DNA from 4 places in the Paenibacillus sp. lzh-N1 genome. Region 1 is predicted to be linked to each of the others. Evidence: riboswitches for the same ligand, from Rfam matches in the RefSeq annotation. Region 1 holds a riboswitch; each other region holds the start of a gene.

What was found. Region 1 has a riboswitch for cobalamin ahead of C0638_RS08575 (ABC transporter substrate-binding protein). Riboswitches for the same ligand answer to the same signal wherever they lie in the genome.
Region 2: it holds a riboswitch for cobalamin, as region 1 does, so the genes downstream of both, cobJ (precorrin-3B C(17)-methyltransferase) here and C0638_RS08575 (ABC transporter substrate-binding protein) in region 1, are expected to answer to the same signal.
Region 3: it holds a riboswitch for cobalamin, as region 1 does, so the genes downstream of both, C0638_RS01035 (ABC transporter substrate-binding protein) here and C0638_RS08575 (ABC transporter substrate-binding protein) in region 1, are expected to answer to the same signal.
Region 4: it holds a riboswitch for cobalamin, as region 1 does, so the genes downstream of both, metE (5-methyltetrahydropteroyltriglutamate--homocysteine S-methyltransferase) here and C0638_RS08575 (ABC transporter substrate-binding protein) in region 1, are expected to answer to the same signal.

The regions. Positions count from the first base shown of each region.
Region 1 covers NZ_CP025696.1:1,886,798-1,889,925, forward strand. The annotation lists gene C0638_RS08570 (nucleobase:cation symporter-2 family protein) at 1-567, shown strand, start outside; cobalamin riboswitch at 1,301-1,504, shown strand; gene C0638_RS08575 (ABC transporter substrate-binding protein) at 1,724-3,128, shown strand, end outside.
Region 2 covers NZ_CP025696.1:2,112,347-2,115,474, forward strand. The annotation lists gene C0638_RS09560 (uroporphyrinogen-III synthase) at 1-177, shown strand, start outside; gene C0638_RS09565 (LOG family protein) at 376-930, shown strand; cobalamin riboswitch at 988-1,173, shown strand; gene cobJ (precorrin-3B C(17)-methyltransferase) at 1,482-3,128, shown strand, end outside.
Region 3 covers NZ_CP025696.1:213,244-216,371, forward strand. The annotation lists gene C0638_RS01030 (FecCD family ABC transporter permease) at 1-563, opposite strand, end outside; gene C0638_RS01035 (ABC transporter substrate-binding protein) at 560-1,567, opposite strand; cobalamin riboswitch at 1,776-1,990, opposite strand; gene C0638_RS01040 (histidine phosphatase family protein) at 2,087-2,839, opposite strand; gene cbiB (adenosylcobinamide-phosphate synthase CbiB) at 2,854-3,128, opposite strand, start outside.
Region 4 covers NZ_CP025696.1:2,083,199-2,086,326, reverse strand. The annotation lists gene C0638_RS09445 (anaerobic ribonucleoside triphosphate reductase) at 1-205, shown strand, start outside; gene nrdG (anaerobic ribonucleoside-triphosphate reductase activating protein) at 202-699, shown strand; cobalamin riboswitch at 889-1,084, shown strand; gene metE (5-methyltetrahydropteroyltriglutamate--homocysteine S-methyltransferase) at 1,243-3,128, shown strand, end outside.

The DNA of each region.
Region 1 (3,128 bases):
GTTTATCTGGCAGTAGGTAAAGCGATTGATCAGAAGGTGGAACAAAAGCAAATCGTCAATGGACTTCGTTCGGAGGGACTTGCGATTATGCTGGGCGGTATATTTAATGCGTTCCCTTACACAGCCTTCTCGCAAAATGTGGGTCTGATCTCGCTAACTCGCGTCAAATCGCGTAACGTTATTTTTGCTGCGGGCGGTATCATGGTCGTTCTCGGTTTGCTGCCTAAGCTGGCTGCCTTGACGACAGTGATTCCTAACGCTGTGCTGGGCGGGGCAATGATCGTCATGTTTGGCTCGGTTGCTGCATCAGGCATGTCTATTTTGTCAGAAGTAGATCTGCGGAAGGAAAGCAATCTGCTGATCGCAGCATGCAGTATTGCTGTAGGCCTAGGCTCAGCTGTTCTGCCGCAAATGTTTGACCAACTGCCTAGCTTTGCCAAAATGCTGCTGCAAAATGGTATTGTATCGGGCTCGATTACGGCAATTGTCTTGAACATCGTTTTGGCAAGAAAACAAGCTGAATCGGTCAAAGGCGTAAATGTCTCGGAGGTTCCACAGAAGGTTTGATGAATAGGAAATAGATAAAAACAGCCGGAAAGAGGACGTAGCCTCTTTTCCGGCTGTTTGGCATGGGGTTACCAAGAGCAGGTTATTTATTAAGCAACATGAAGTTATTGATAACCCCCCTCTTGTATGAAAATGGAGGATTGAGAACCTACTAGAAAAGTTTGCTAGAGTAGTAGGAAGAGGAATGGTATAATCTAAACTATGGATTTTGAATAGTGGTGGATGTTTTCGGACCATGGCGCAGCTTCCCGAAAGGGGGTGAAGCCGATGGTCACACTTGTGTCGTGCTACGATGTGTTGCGTTGGATGGTTACGTTACTAAGCCTGGTGTTTAGTATTCGTAAACTTTATCGCTGGCTGCGTCGGAAATTTCGGAACAAGCGAAAACCCACCGCTTGATTAGGTTAGGCGCCTAACGGTGGGTTTAGCTAAGCATTTAGCGCGCCGTGGTGATCCACAGCCTTTCAAATCCTAGGAGTCTTTGCCGTTGGCGCGGCGAAGGCTCTTTTTAGTATACGGATACGGTGGATATCTCTATACCTAATTTTAGCACGTGAATTGCGTGCATGCAATGAATAGTCACAGCCTTGATTCTCATCGTATCATTCAAATTTAAAATATTACGCTGCATTTGTTGACAAGCCAGTAGCAACAAAATAAGATAATCCTAATTCGTAATAAAAAGGAATAAAGGAAGAAAACAGGTGTGAGCCGGACAACTCTATATACGAGGTTTTGTTGAGACGATGTAGATAGTTGTTGAGCGTGTTCACTTAAAAGGGAAGTTCGGTAGATTCCGACACGGACCCGCCACTGTATACAGGCATCAGCAGGGTACTGCTGGAGCTTTCAGAATAGCCACTGGAACTGTGAGGAACCGGGAAGGCCTGAAAGATAAGCCTGGAGTCAGGAGACCTGCCTGTTTTGACATCACTGTCAGACCCACGGGATGCTGGGGAGGTGGTTAGGCGTGCTGCATACGGAATGTCTGAAACCGATCTGATCCCTTCTATGTTTTTGGAGTTGGCTTTGAGGTGAGTTTTGACATTTTATAATGAAAGCATTTCTGACTGCTGGTCAAGTGGTTGGGAATGCTTTTTTCGCGTTTTGCGTTAGGTTTATACGATATTTTACAAGATAGAGGAGGACATGTGGGATGATAGGCAATCGTAATAGGCGTTCATGGTTCATATGTACAGGATTGCTGCTGCTGATGGCAGTTATGGCTTCGGGATGCGGCACAGCCACGAAGACGGAGGATAGCTCAGGCAAGGGTGAGAATACGCCTGCACAACAGACTCCAGCAGGTAAAAAGCTGGTGATGGCGTATACGTGGAAACCGTCAGGCGTCGATCCGCATGGAGACAATAGCTGGGATGTGATGCGTTCCGGTGCCGGTGAGACACTCATTCGTTTGAATGAAAAGTTGGAGCCTGTGGCTTGGCTAGCCAAGGAATGGAAGCACGACAGTCCTAACGTGTGGACGTTCAGCTTGCAGGATAAGGTCACTTTTCATGATGGAAAGAGTATGGATGCAGCAAGTGTAAAAGCATCTTTGCTGCGCTCTATCGAGAAAAGTCACCTGGCGAAGGATTTACTGGATGTGAAGTCCATTGATGTAAATGGCCCGCTGACGCTGAAAATCACGACAAACCAGCCGAATGCAGCGCTGGCATCCAATCTGGCTGATCCGTCAACAATCGTGCTGGATGTGGCATCCATGAAAGATGAGCAGAGCTACCCTGCAATGACAGGTGCTTTTAAAATCAAAGCCTTTAACAAGGATCAATCCTTGGTCGTAGAGCGTTATGACGGATATTGGGGCGAAAAGGCACGACTGGCTGAAGCAACGATGAAATTCATTACGGACGGTAATTCGCGCCTGATGGCGTTGCAATCCGGTGAGGTGGATGTAGCGACGGATATTCCGGTAGATAACGCAGAGGTATTAAAAAAGAACGACAAGCTACAAGTGCTGTCGGCTCCGTCCTTGCGTACCCATATGATTGTGTACAACATGGAATCGTCTGTGTTCAAGGATGCGACCAACCGTAAGGTGGTAGACAGTCTGATTCCGCGCGCATCCATTGTGAGCGCCGTCATGAGGGGCTACGGTACGGAAGCAAGCAGCCCGTTTCCGAGTATCCTTCCCTTCGGTAAGATTGAGCGCAAAGCATTGAACGGAACGGCAGAGCAGTTGTTGACGAAGGATGGCTGGCAAAAGGATGCCCAAGGCACATGGTCCAAGCAGGGCAAGCCATTCGAGGTTACGCTGCTGACCTTCCCTCAGCGTCCGGAGCTATCCGTCATGGCTGAGGTTATTCAGAGCCAGTTGCTGAATGAGGGAATCCAGGTCAAAATTCGCAAGGTGGAAAATATCGACGAGGCGTTGACCAAAAACGATTGGGATTTTGCTATGTACAGCATGCTCACGGCCCATACAGGGGAACCGCAGTATTTTATGGACATGTTCTACTCCTCTACAAGTGAAGCTAATGTAAGCCGTTATGCTTCCAAACCGCTGGAGAATATTCTTCACAGCCTGAAGTTGGCAAAGGATA
Region 2 (3,128 bases), 230 kb from region 1:
GCTGTATCGGTGGGCAAGGTGACCGCACAATCCATTTTGGAAGAAGGGATTGAACGAATCGTGTATCCAACTGAAGAGCGCATGGGTGCGATGATGGTGGAGCTGGGCAAATATTTTGAACATAGTGATTCGGTGCATGGCTGTGGTCTGAAGAGCGTGAACGGTCATTTGAAATGAGCTAGAAATGATAATGCAGTAAGCTAAAATGAACTTATATTTACTAATACAGCGTAAAATAGAGATAAGGGCCTACGAGGTCTTTATCTTTTTTTGTTGGACATGCATCGACAAAGTTTTTTGTTATAGCGAAAATATTTATCTAATATAATGAATAAGTTTCGATGCATGATATTGAGGACAGGAGCTGAGACGTTTATGAATTCTATTTGTGTATTTGCAGGGTCCAGACCTGGACATTCATCGGTATATGTTGAGGCGGCAGGCAAGCTGGGTGAAGCTATGGCTCGCCAGCATATCCGTCTAATTTATGGTGGCTCCAGCAGGGGGCTGATGGGTAAAGTAGCGGATGAACTGCTGGCGGGTGACGGTCAGGTCACCGGCATTATGCCCACCCTGTTATTCGATGCAGAGATCATTCATCAGGGAGTTACCGAGTTTATTGAGGTAGCAAGCATGCATGAACGTAAAGCGGCGATGAGTGAGATGGCTGATGCGTTTATAGCCCTTCCGGGTGGGTTGGGAACCTTTGAGGAGCTGTTCGAGGTATTGTGCTGGGCGCAAATTGGCATACATCGCAAGCCCATTGGGCTGCTGAATGTGAATGGATATTTTGACCCGTTGATAGAAATGGTACGTCATAGCGTGCAGGAAGGGTTTACCGGAGCTGATCATCCAGCACTACTGAGTATCTCTGCGGACCCGGATGAATTGCTGCATATGCTGAAAAATAAGGCAGAGAACTTGAAATAAAGCTTTTTTCGTGCTTGCACAACTGATTGAGGCAAGGTTATGATAAGACCCATAATCAAATAGCGGACAGACAAGGTGCCTTTGCGGTTGAGCAAAGGGTAACAGGGAATCGGGTGCAAGTCCCGAGCGGTCCCGCCACTGTAAGGAAGAGGATTCTTTTAAATGGTCACTCGTACAAAACGGGGAAGACGAAAGAATCCGTTGATGCCAAGCCAGGAGACCTACCTTGATCTGTATGCACCGTTAACCTTCGCGGAGAGGATGGGTGTACGAAATCAGGAAATCAGGCACACGTTGCTTTTTCCATGTTGGTTAGAGGTTTGCGTGGATATGAACGTGCAGCAGCGTTTGAAGCGTAAACAAAACAGATGGAAAACAACGGCAGATTGGAGGAAGACAAGACTGTCCTCTTACGCTGTTTCGTCTGATGAGAGAGATACGTACATAGGAACCCCATCCGGGCAGGATGGGGTTTTTTCGAGTTACAGGATGCCACAAATTATTGAAATAGATAGTATAGCTGCCCTGAAAAGGATGATAGGAGGAGCACGATGAGCCCATTAGGAAAATTGCTGGTGATTGGATTTGGACCAGGAGATATGGAACATATCACAAAACGTGCGTTGGATGCGCTGGCCGAAAGTGAGGTCATTATCGGCTACAATACCTACGTTGATTTGATCCGTCCGTTGTTGAACGGACAGGAGATTGTACGCACAGGGATGACAGAGGAAGTGAGCCGTGCGCAGGAGGCGGTTCGCCAAGCAGAGATGGGCAAGAAGGTAGCCGTCATTTCCAGTGGAGATGCTGGGGTCTATGGCATGGCAGGTCTGGTGTACGAAGTGCTGATGCAAAAAGGCTGGCGTCGCGAGGACGGGGTTGAGGTGGAGGTTGTGCCGGGGATCTCGGCTATTCAATCCTGTGCTTCGTTGTTGGGAGCGCCAGTTATGCATGATGCTTGCACGATCAGTCTGAGTGACCATCTGACCCCGTGGGAAACAATCGTGAAGCGTGTAGAAGCTGCGGCTTCGGCTGATTTTGTGATTGCATTATACAACCCGCGTAGTGGTCGGCGTACCCGCCAGATTGTGGAGACGCAGTCCATTTTGCTTCGTTACCGTGATCCGCAGACTCCGGTTGGGCTGGTGAAGAGTGCTTATCGTGAACGTCAGCAGGTTATTGTGACGACGCTGGAAGATATGCTGAACCATGATATCGGGATGCTGACGACCGTAATCATCGGCAATTCCTCGACGACAGTGTATGACGGCTTAATCGTGACTCCGCGCGGCTATCAGCGTAAATACACGCTGGACGCGACCGAACAGGTGCTTAAACCGCATCAGCGGCTTCGCACGGAAGCGGAGCCGTGGTCGCTGGGCGCGCAAGAGGATCGCGCGCTAGATGCACCGCAGGGAGGCGGAGCTCTGACTGCGCCTACCGGGCCTTCCGCGAGCGGTGCTGCGGTTGCCACGCAGGCACGCCCGCAAGCGATGGCTGCTGTACAGGTGCCGCCTGCGAAGCAAACCGGGGCGACCCCAGCATCGCTGGCAGCAGAGGCGCTCGGTCGTCTTGCTGTTGGCGGCAAGCTGCCAGGCGAAGCCAACGCTCGCTGGAGCGGGCAAGCGCCTACCGCCCAGAGCGCCGTTGGAACGGCAGCAGGGGCCGGAGCAGGAGCTGCGGCTGCGAAGGCGTCAGGCGGCTTTGGCAAGCCTGCGCTGTTTGAGGTGGGGGTTTCCCCTGGCGTGGGAAACAAGAAGTTCACTGCTCGGCAGATGGCACTGCTCGCCGAGGTAGCGGGTGATGATGGCGAGCTGGAATACACGCCAGATCATCAGATCGTGCTGCGCGTGCCGTGCCTAGACCCTGAGGAACTGGTCGGTCGGCTGCGGGATGAACGATTCATTGTCATGCCGCTCGGCGATGTGTTTAAGGTCAAGGCGTGCGACTTCTGCAATATGGAGAAAGATGACGCTGTGCCTGTGGCTGAGCACCTACAGGTTGTACTCGGCGGATTACAGGCACCCAAGGAAACGAGCATTGCTTTGAACGGATGCGGCATGGCCTGCTATGGAGCGGTGCTGGAGGATATCGGAATTGTCTACCGCAAGGGAGGATATGATCTTTTCCTCGGCGGCAAAAAATTTGGCCGTAATGCTCATGCCGCTCAGCCCGTAGCGGAAGGAATTCCGGGTGAT
Region 3 (3,128 bases), 1.7 Mb from region 1:
TCATTGACTGTTTCCTTCGACATGGCTGCCAGAAAAGAAACAATGGCTCCCCCAAAAAATTGCATCACCACACCTGATAAAATGAGGCTTTGGGTCGGAATTTTCCCACCTTCACGCGCCAACGTCAACACCATCCACAGCGTCAGCATGCCGGTTATAAATGCAACTAGCGGAAGCGTCCATATACCCACAAATGAAAATTGAAGCCCCCAATAAATCAGTACTGCTGCTCCGACCGAAGCTCCCGAGGATACCCCAAGGGTATACGGATCAGCCAAGGGATTACGCAACACACCCTGAAATCCGGCTCCCGCCAGCGCCAGCGCTGCTCCAACCAACATTCCCAGTAACACCCGTGGCAATCTGACCTTCAAAATGATCTGCTCTGAGGATGTATTCCAATCCGGTGTAAACGTATCACCTAACCACGGTAGGTGGTTGATCAAAATACCTGTGATCTGGCTGACCGGAAGACTGACCGAGCCGATGCCAAGACAGAGTAGCAGCGTCAGCAGCAGCAAGACAAGACCTGTCCCCCCAAAACCGATCAGTCTACGGTTCATTTGAAAATTTCAGGGTACACGCCCTTAGCCACTTCCTTGAGCCCTTCCGTTACGCGTGGCCCCGGACGACTGATCAAATTATCATCCACGGCAAATACACGATGGTTACGAACAGCCGATATTTGATCCCATCCACTGCGAGCTTTAATGATATCTCCGAGGGTCTGGCCTGTTTTGTCGTCCTTCACACTTTTACTGTACAAAATCACGTCAGGGTTTGCAGCTATAATATTTTCCTCACTGATTTGGTACCACCCCTTCTGCGTAGCACCTACATTTTCACCACCTGCTAATGTAATCAGCTCGTCCATAAACTCGCCTTTACCCACTGTCCAGCCTGGTGAAAACTCGACGTATACCCGCAGCTTCTGCCCTTTGCCGATATTTTTAACTCCTTCTTTCACTTCTGCTACATCTGCTCTCATCTTGTCAGTCACCGCTCTCGCTTCTTTCTGATGATCGGTGATTTTCCCATACAATTCGATGTTAGCTATGACATCTTCAACTGTTTTCGGTTCTGTTTTAAAAATCATAATTCCCATGTCACGCAGCTTAGTCGTAGCCTGTTCACTAAGTGAAATCCCTGCAAAAACAACTTCCGGGTTCGCAGCAATGATCGCCTCTTCGTTCGGTTTCATAATACCGCCCATTTTAGGCTTTTTCGTAGCTGCCTCCGGGTAATCAGAGTAGTCGGATACACCAACAACTTCCTTATCCAGTCCGATAGCGAACAGCGCCTCGGTTTCTGCCGGGGAGACGGAAACGATCTTATCCGGTGCTTTTTTAAATGTAAATTCCTGTCCTGTTGCATCCTTAAGCGTTAGCGGGTAAACCGTTTTGCCCGGAGGCACTTGTGCGGTTACGGTCTGTCCCGGCTGCTGTGAAGAAGCTTGGCCCTCTTTATTTTCTGCATTTTTTCCATTCGCGCCACATGCACTCAGCCCAACTGCCAATATCAGCGCCAATAGACCTGTAGTCCATACCTTTATTTTTTTTCCCGCCATGATTTGCACCCCTTCATACATAAATCGTTAAGAGCGTTACTTGAACTTCATCCGATATTTTCTCGTTCCAGCCTTCTTTTCCTATCAAAAACCCCCGCATCCTCATATCAGGACACAGGGGTCACGTTAGCACAGATCGTGCGCAGGCGGGCAGCTTCTTTCCGCATGGACAGTCACTGCGAACACGTCATCCTTTCCTCGAAGGATTATGGTGACAGGCGGACGGGCAGGTATCCTGACTTATGGAAAATGCATGTCCTGATATTCTTTCATATGCTTGGCGGCACATAAAACAGGGCTAATGAGCATGTTTCCATTTACAGTGGCGGGACCGCGTCGGACTCACACCGACTTCCCTTTTAACAACGCAATAAAGGAAAGCAAGTTCCTCACATGGCGCCGACCTCGTCTGCTGGATATTTGATGTAGTGATAGTCAAGCCGTTCTTTTACTTGATGATTATAGGTTAAAAAGAGTTAGCTTACAACCCAAACAGTCGCTTTATTCGCCTTGTTTAACCTAATGAGAAAGCAATCTTGCTATACAATTGTGCGGTCCTATCAACCTTAACTGAATCCTAAATGCTTCTCCCGGCTTCGGATTCAGACTCCAAAAATCATGGCCAGGCATAAGCATACAAGCCAACTGACGAATTACACCACCATGCGTGACAATCAAAACAGAGGGCGGCGTAGCATTCGACTTCATTGGCTGAACCTCCAAAGCAATGCGCCACGCAAACAAAGAGTCGAGGAATTCACGCAGACGATTCACAAAATGAATCCAAGGCTCTCCTCCAGGTGGGGTGAATTGTTGCGGCTCATCAATCCAAGCGCGATACAACGCCACATCCTTAAGCATGTCATACGTTTTTCCATCCCACTCACCAAAGTGAAGTTCTCGCAGACGTGGTTCCATGATAGGAGGCTTAGCAGAGAGGGAACATTGAGACGTCAATGCTGACTCCGGCAAAATGATCTGCAAGGTCTGGCGACATCGCATCAAGTCGCTGCAATAGATTCGAGCAAAGGAATGTCCCTGCAATTTTTTCTGTAAAGTCTTTAACTCCTGCTCTGCTCCCGACAGCAAACCCAAGTCGGCATGTCCCAGATATCGACGTTCCTTATTCCATAAGGTCGTGCCATGACGAACTAGCACGAGCTCCATGTCCCACTGCAGATCTTCTTTAGCATCATTCGGCTTACTAACCTGTTGTGAGTTCGGACTTGGTGCACTTTCTCGCACTCTTTTTCCTTCTGTATCTTGTTTCAAAATCGTGTCACTCCTCACTGCATCCATCCCAAGGCAAAACACCCTGCAGCTCCCATCAAACACAATCCTACAAACATAGTGGATACGGCGAACATCAGCCGGATCGTATGCCGGATATCCTTCGACTCCAACGGTCGTATCCCTTCGCCCATATATGCCCGAAAGGAGCGTATGCCGTGATACACATTATAGCCACCGAGACGAATCCCTAGGGCACCTGCCACCGCTGATTCGGGAAATCCGCTATTTGGGCTTGGATGCAGACGGGCATCCCGCTTGATTGTCCGCC
Region 4 (3,128 bases), 200 kb from region 1:
TTCCATCAACCATCCGGTAGATCGTTGTACGGAATGCGGCTATGAAGGGATTATCGGGACAAGCTGTCCTCAATGCGGCACAGATGAGGAACACACGCACTTTCAGCGTTTACGTCGGGTAACCGGATATCTGACAGGAGATTATACCGTTCGTTTTAATGCTGCCAAGCAAGCCGAAGTCCGCGACCGGGTGAAGCATAAGTGAATTTGTGCGGCTATATTCCGGAATCTCTGAATGAAGGATACGGCCTGCGCACCGTTGTATTCATTAGCGGTTGCCGCCATGCCTGTCCCGGCTGTTTTAATCCAACTTCGTGGAATTTCCGCGCAGGGGAGCCATTCACGCCTGAGCGTCAACAGGAGGTTATCCATGATATCATGGATAACCCGCTGTTGGACGGACTGACTCTCTGCGGGGGAGACCCTTTTTTCTCAGCAGCAGAATGCTCGCAATTTGTACGTGACTTCCGCGCGGCTTGTCCCGACCGAACCGTATGGGCCTATACAGGCTTTGTTTACGAGGATCTGCTCATGGATCCGGAACGACAGGAGCTAGCGTTTTTGTGTGACGTGATTGTAGATGGCCGTTTTGTTGAACAGCAAAAGGATCTGACCCTCCCCTTTCGGGGCAGTCGTAATCAACGTCTGGTAGATGTGAGAGCCAGTATTCAGGCAGGTTACACCGTTTCATTGGCTTAAAGGCGATGTTCTACTTAGCAAGATGCTATACAAAAGACAAGTCCCCCACGATGGGTTGGGATTGTCTTTTTTGCATATAACTAACAGATTCCACTCCAGTTTCTATTACTGTTTCTATTGCACATCCTGTGAGTTTCACTTATGATGGTGAACAAGTATACGAGTGCATAATTATTCGTCATACCTTAATCGCATAGCCTGGAAATAGGTGTCTGTTCTATTCAGATCAGACTTAAAAGGGAAGCCGGTGCAAATCCGGGACGGTCCCGCCACTGTAAACGGGGAATGTTCAGCTACTCATACACCCACTGGTCCAAAGACCGGGAAGGGATGCTGAACGTCATGATCCGCAAGTCAGGAGACCTGCCTATTTTAACAACATCGCAGTACCTACGGAAGATAGGGAGGTGTTAAGAGCAGTCGCCGTATTTTTGAATTTTAATCGCGGAGGCATTCTTTCCCCTACTCATTTTTAGCCTTGGGGACAGAATGCCTTTTTTGGTACGTAAAAATAAACTGGCTACCAGTTAGGAGGAAACCTACATGTCCATTAACGAACGATCTGCATTGTCGGGTTTGATTAGCAGTAATCTGGGTTATCCGCGTATTGGTGGGAACCGGGAATGGAAGAAAGCACTGGAGCGCTTCTGGCAGGGTAGTATTGACGAAAGCGAACTGCATAGTGAGATGAAAAGATTGCGTCTGGAGCATCTGAGCAAGCAACGTGACAAAGGGATTGATCGCATTCCTGTCGGAGACTTCTCCTATTACGATCACGTGCTGGATACATCCGTGATGTTTGGTCTCGTCCCCGAACGCTTCAACTATCGTTTTACAGGTCCAGTTCCTCTATCTGTGTATTTCGGGATCGCACGTGGGCAGAAGGGAGCTACTGCCAGTGAAATGACCAAATGGATGAATACCAATTACCACTACATCGTTCCCGAATTGGCGAACGCGGCTCCGGTGCTCACTGAAAACAAACCATTACTAGCTTATCGTGAAGCAAAGCAGGAGCTAGGCATTGAAGGTAAACCGGTTCTCATCGGTCCCTATTCATTTGTTGTTTTATCCAAAGGCTATGATCGTAAGGATCTCGCTTCTATTATACGAACCTTCCAGCCTTTATACGCCCGAGTCTTGTCAGAGCTAGCAGCAGAAGGCGTTCAATGGGTCCAAATCGATGAACCTGTCCTGACCACCTCATTCCCGGCAGAGGATCTGGAGATTATTCAGGAGGTCTATGAAGCTTTGACCCAAGCTGCACCCTCGTTGAACATCATGCTGCAAACCTACTTTGGCAGCCTGGACCATTATGAGCGTCTGACTGAACTTCCGGTACAGGGACTGGGTCTTGATTTTGTATACGATGATGGCGAAAATCTTCAGCATATATGCCAGCATGGCTTCCCTAAAGGGAAAACGCTGGGTGCTGGTGTCATTGACGGACGCAATATCTGGCGCAGCGACCTGAATGCCGTGGCTGCACTGTTGGACCAGTTAGCAGAACAGACCACTGCCGCACAGCTTATCGTACAGCCATCGTGCAGTCTGCTGCATGTGCCGGTCAGTCTGGACGCAGAGCATAAGCTGGACCGAGAACTGGTGCATGCACTAGCCTTTGCCGATGAAAAGCTGGATGAAATCGCAGGCTTGACGGCTGCACTTGGCAAGCACGATCCATCCGCACTTGCCAAGCTTGAGCAAAGTTCGGATGCGGTAGCCCGCTTCAACCGCTCCGCGGCAAGGGTACAGACAGCTGCCGATTTGGCCGACCTGCTGGCAAAAGAGCCACTGTCACGCAGCGTTCCTTTCGCCGAGCGCCGGGTGATTCAGCAAAATAGGCTGAAGTTGCCCCCACTACCTACGACGACCATCGGCAGCTTCCCGCAAACTGCTGAGGTCCGCAAGGCCCGTCTGCACTATCGCAAAGGAGAATGGTCTGCCGAGCAATATCGGACATTCATCCAACAGCAGATCAAGGAATGGATTGATATCCAAGAGGACATTGGCATAGATGTGCTTGTACATGGGGAATTTGAACGGACCGACATGGTTGAATTTTTTGGCGAAAAGCTGAAAGGCTTTGCTTTTACACAAAACGGGTGGGTGCAGTCCTACGGCTCCCGCTGTGTTAAACCGCCGATCATTTACGGAGATGTGTCGTTCGATCAACCTATGACCGTGGAAGAGACGGCATTTGCTCAGTCGTTAACCTCCAAGCCAGTTAAAGGGATGCTTACAGGCCCTGTGACCATTTTGAACTGGTCCTTTGAACGTAATGATATTCCACGCAGGCAAGTAGCTTTGCAGTTAGCTCTGGCATTACGGGCAGAGGTAGAGGCACTCGAACAAGCGGGTATTAGCATGATTCAGGTGGATGAACCCGCAATTCGTGAAGGGCTTCCGCTGAAAAAAGAACAACAGCA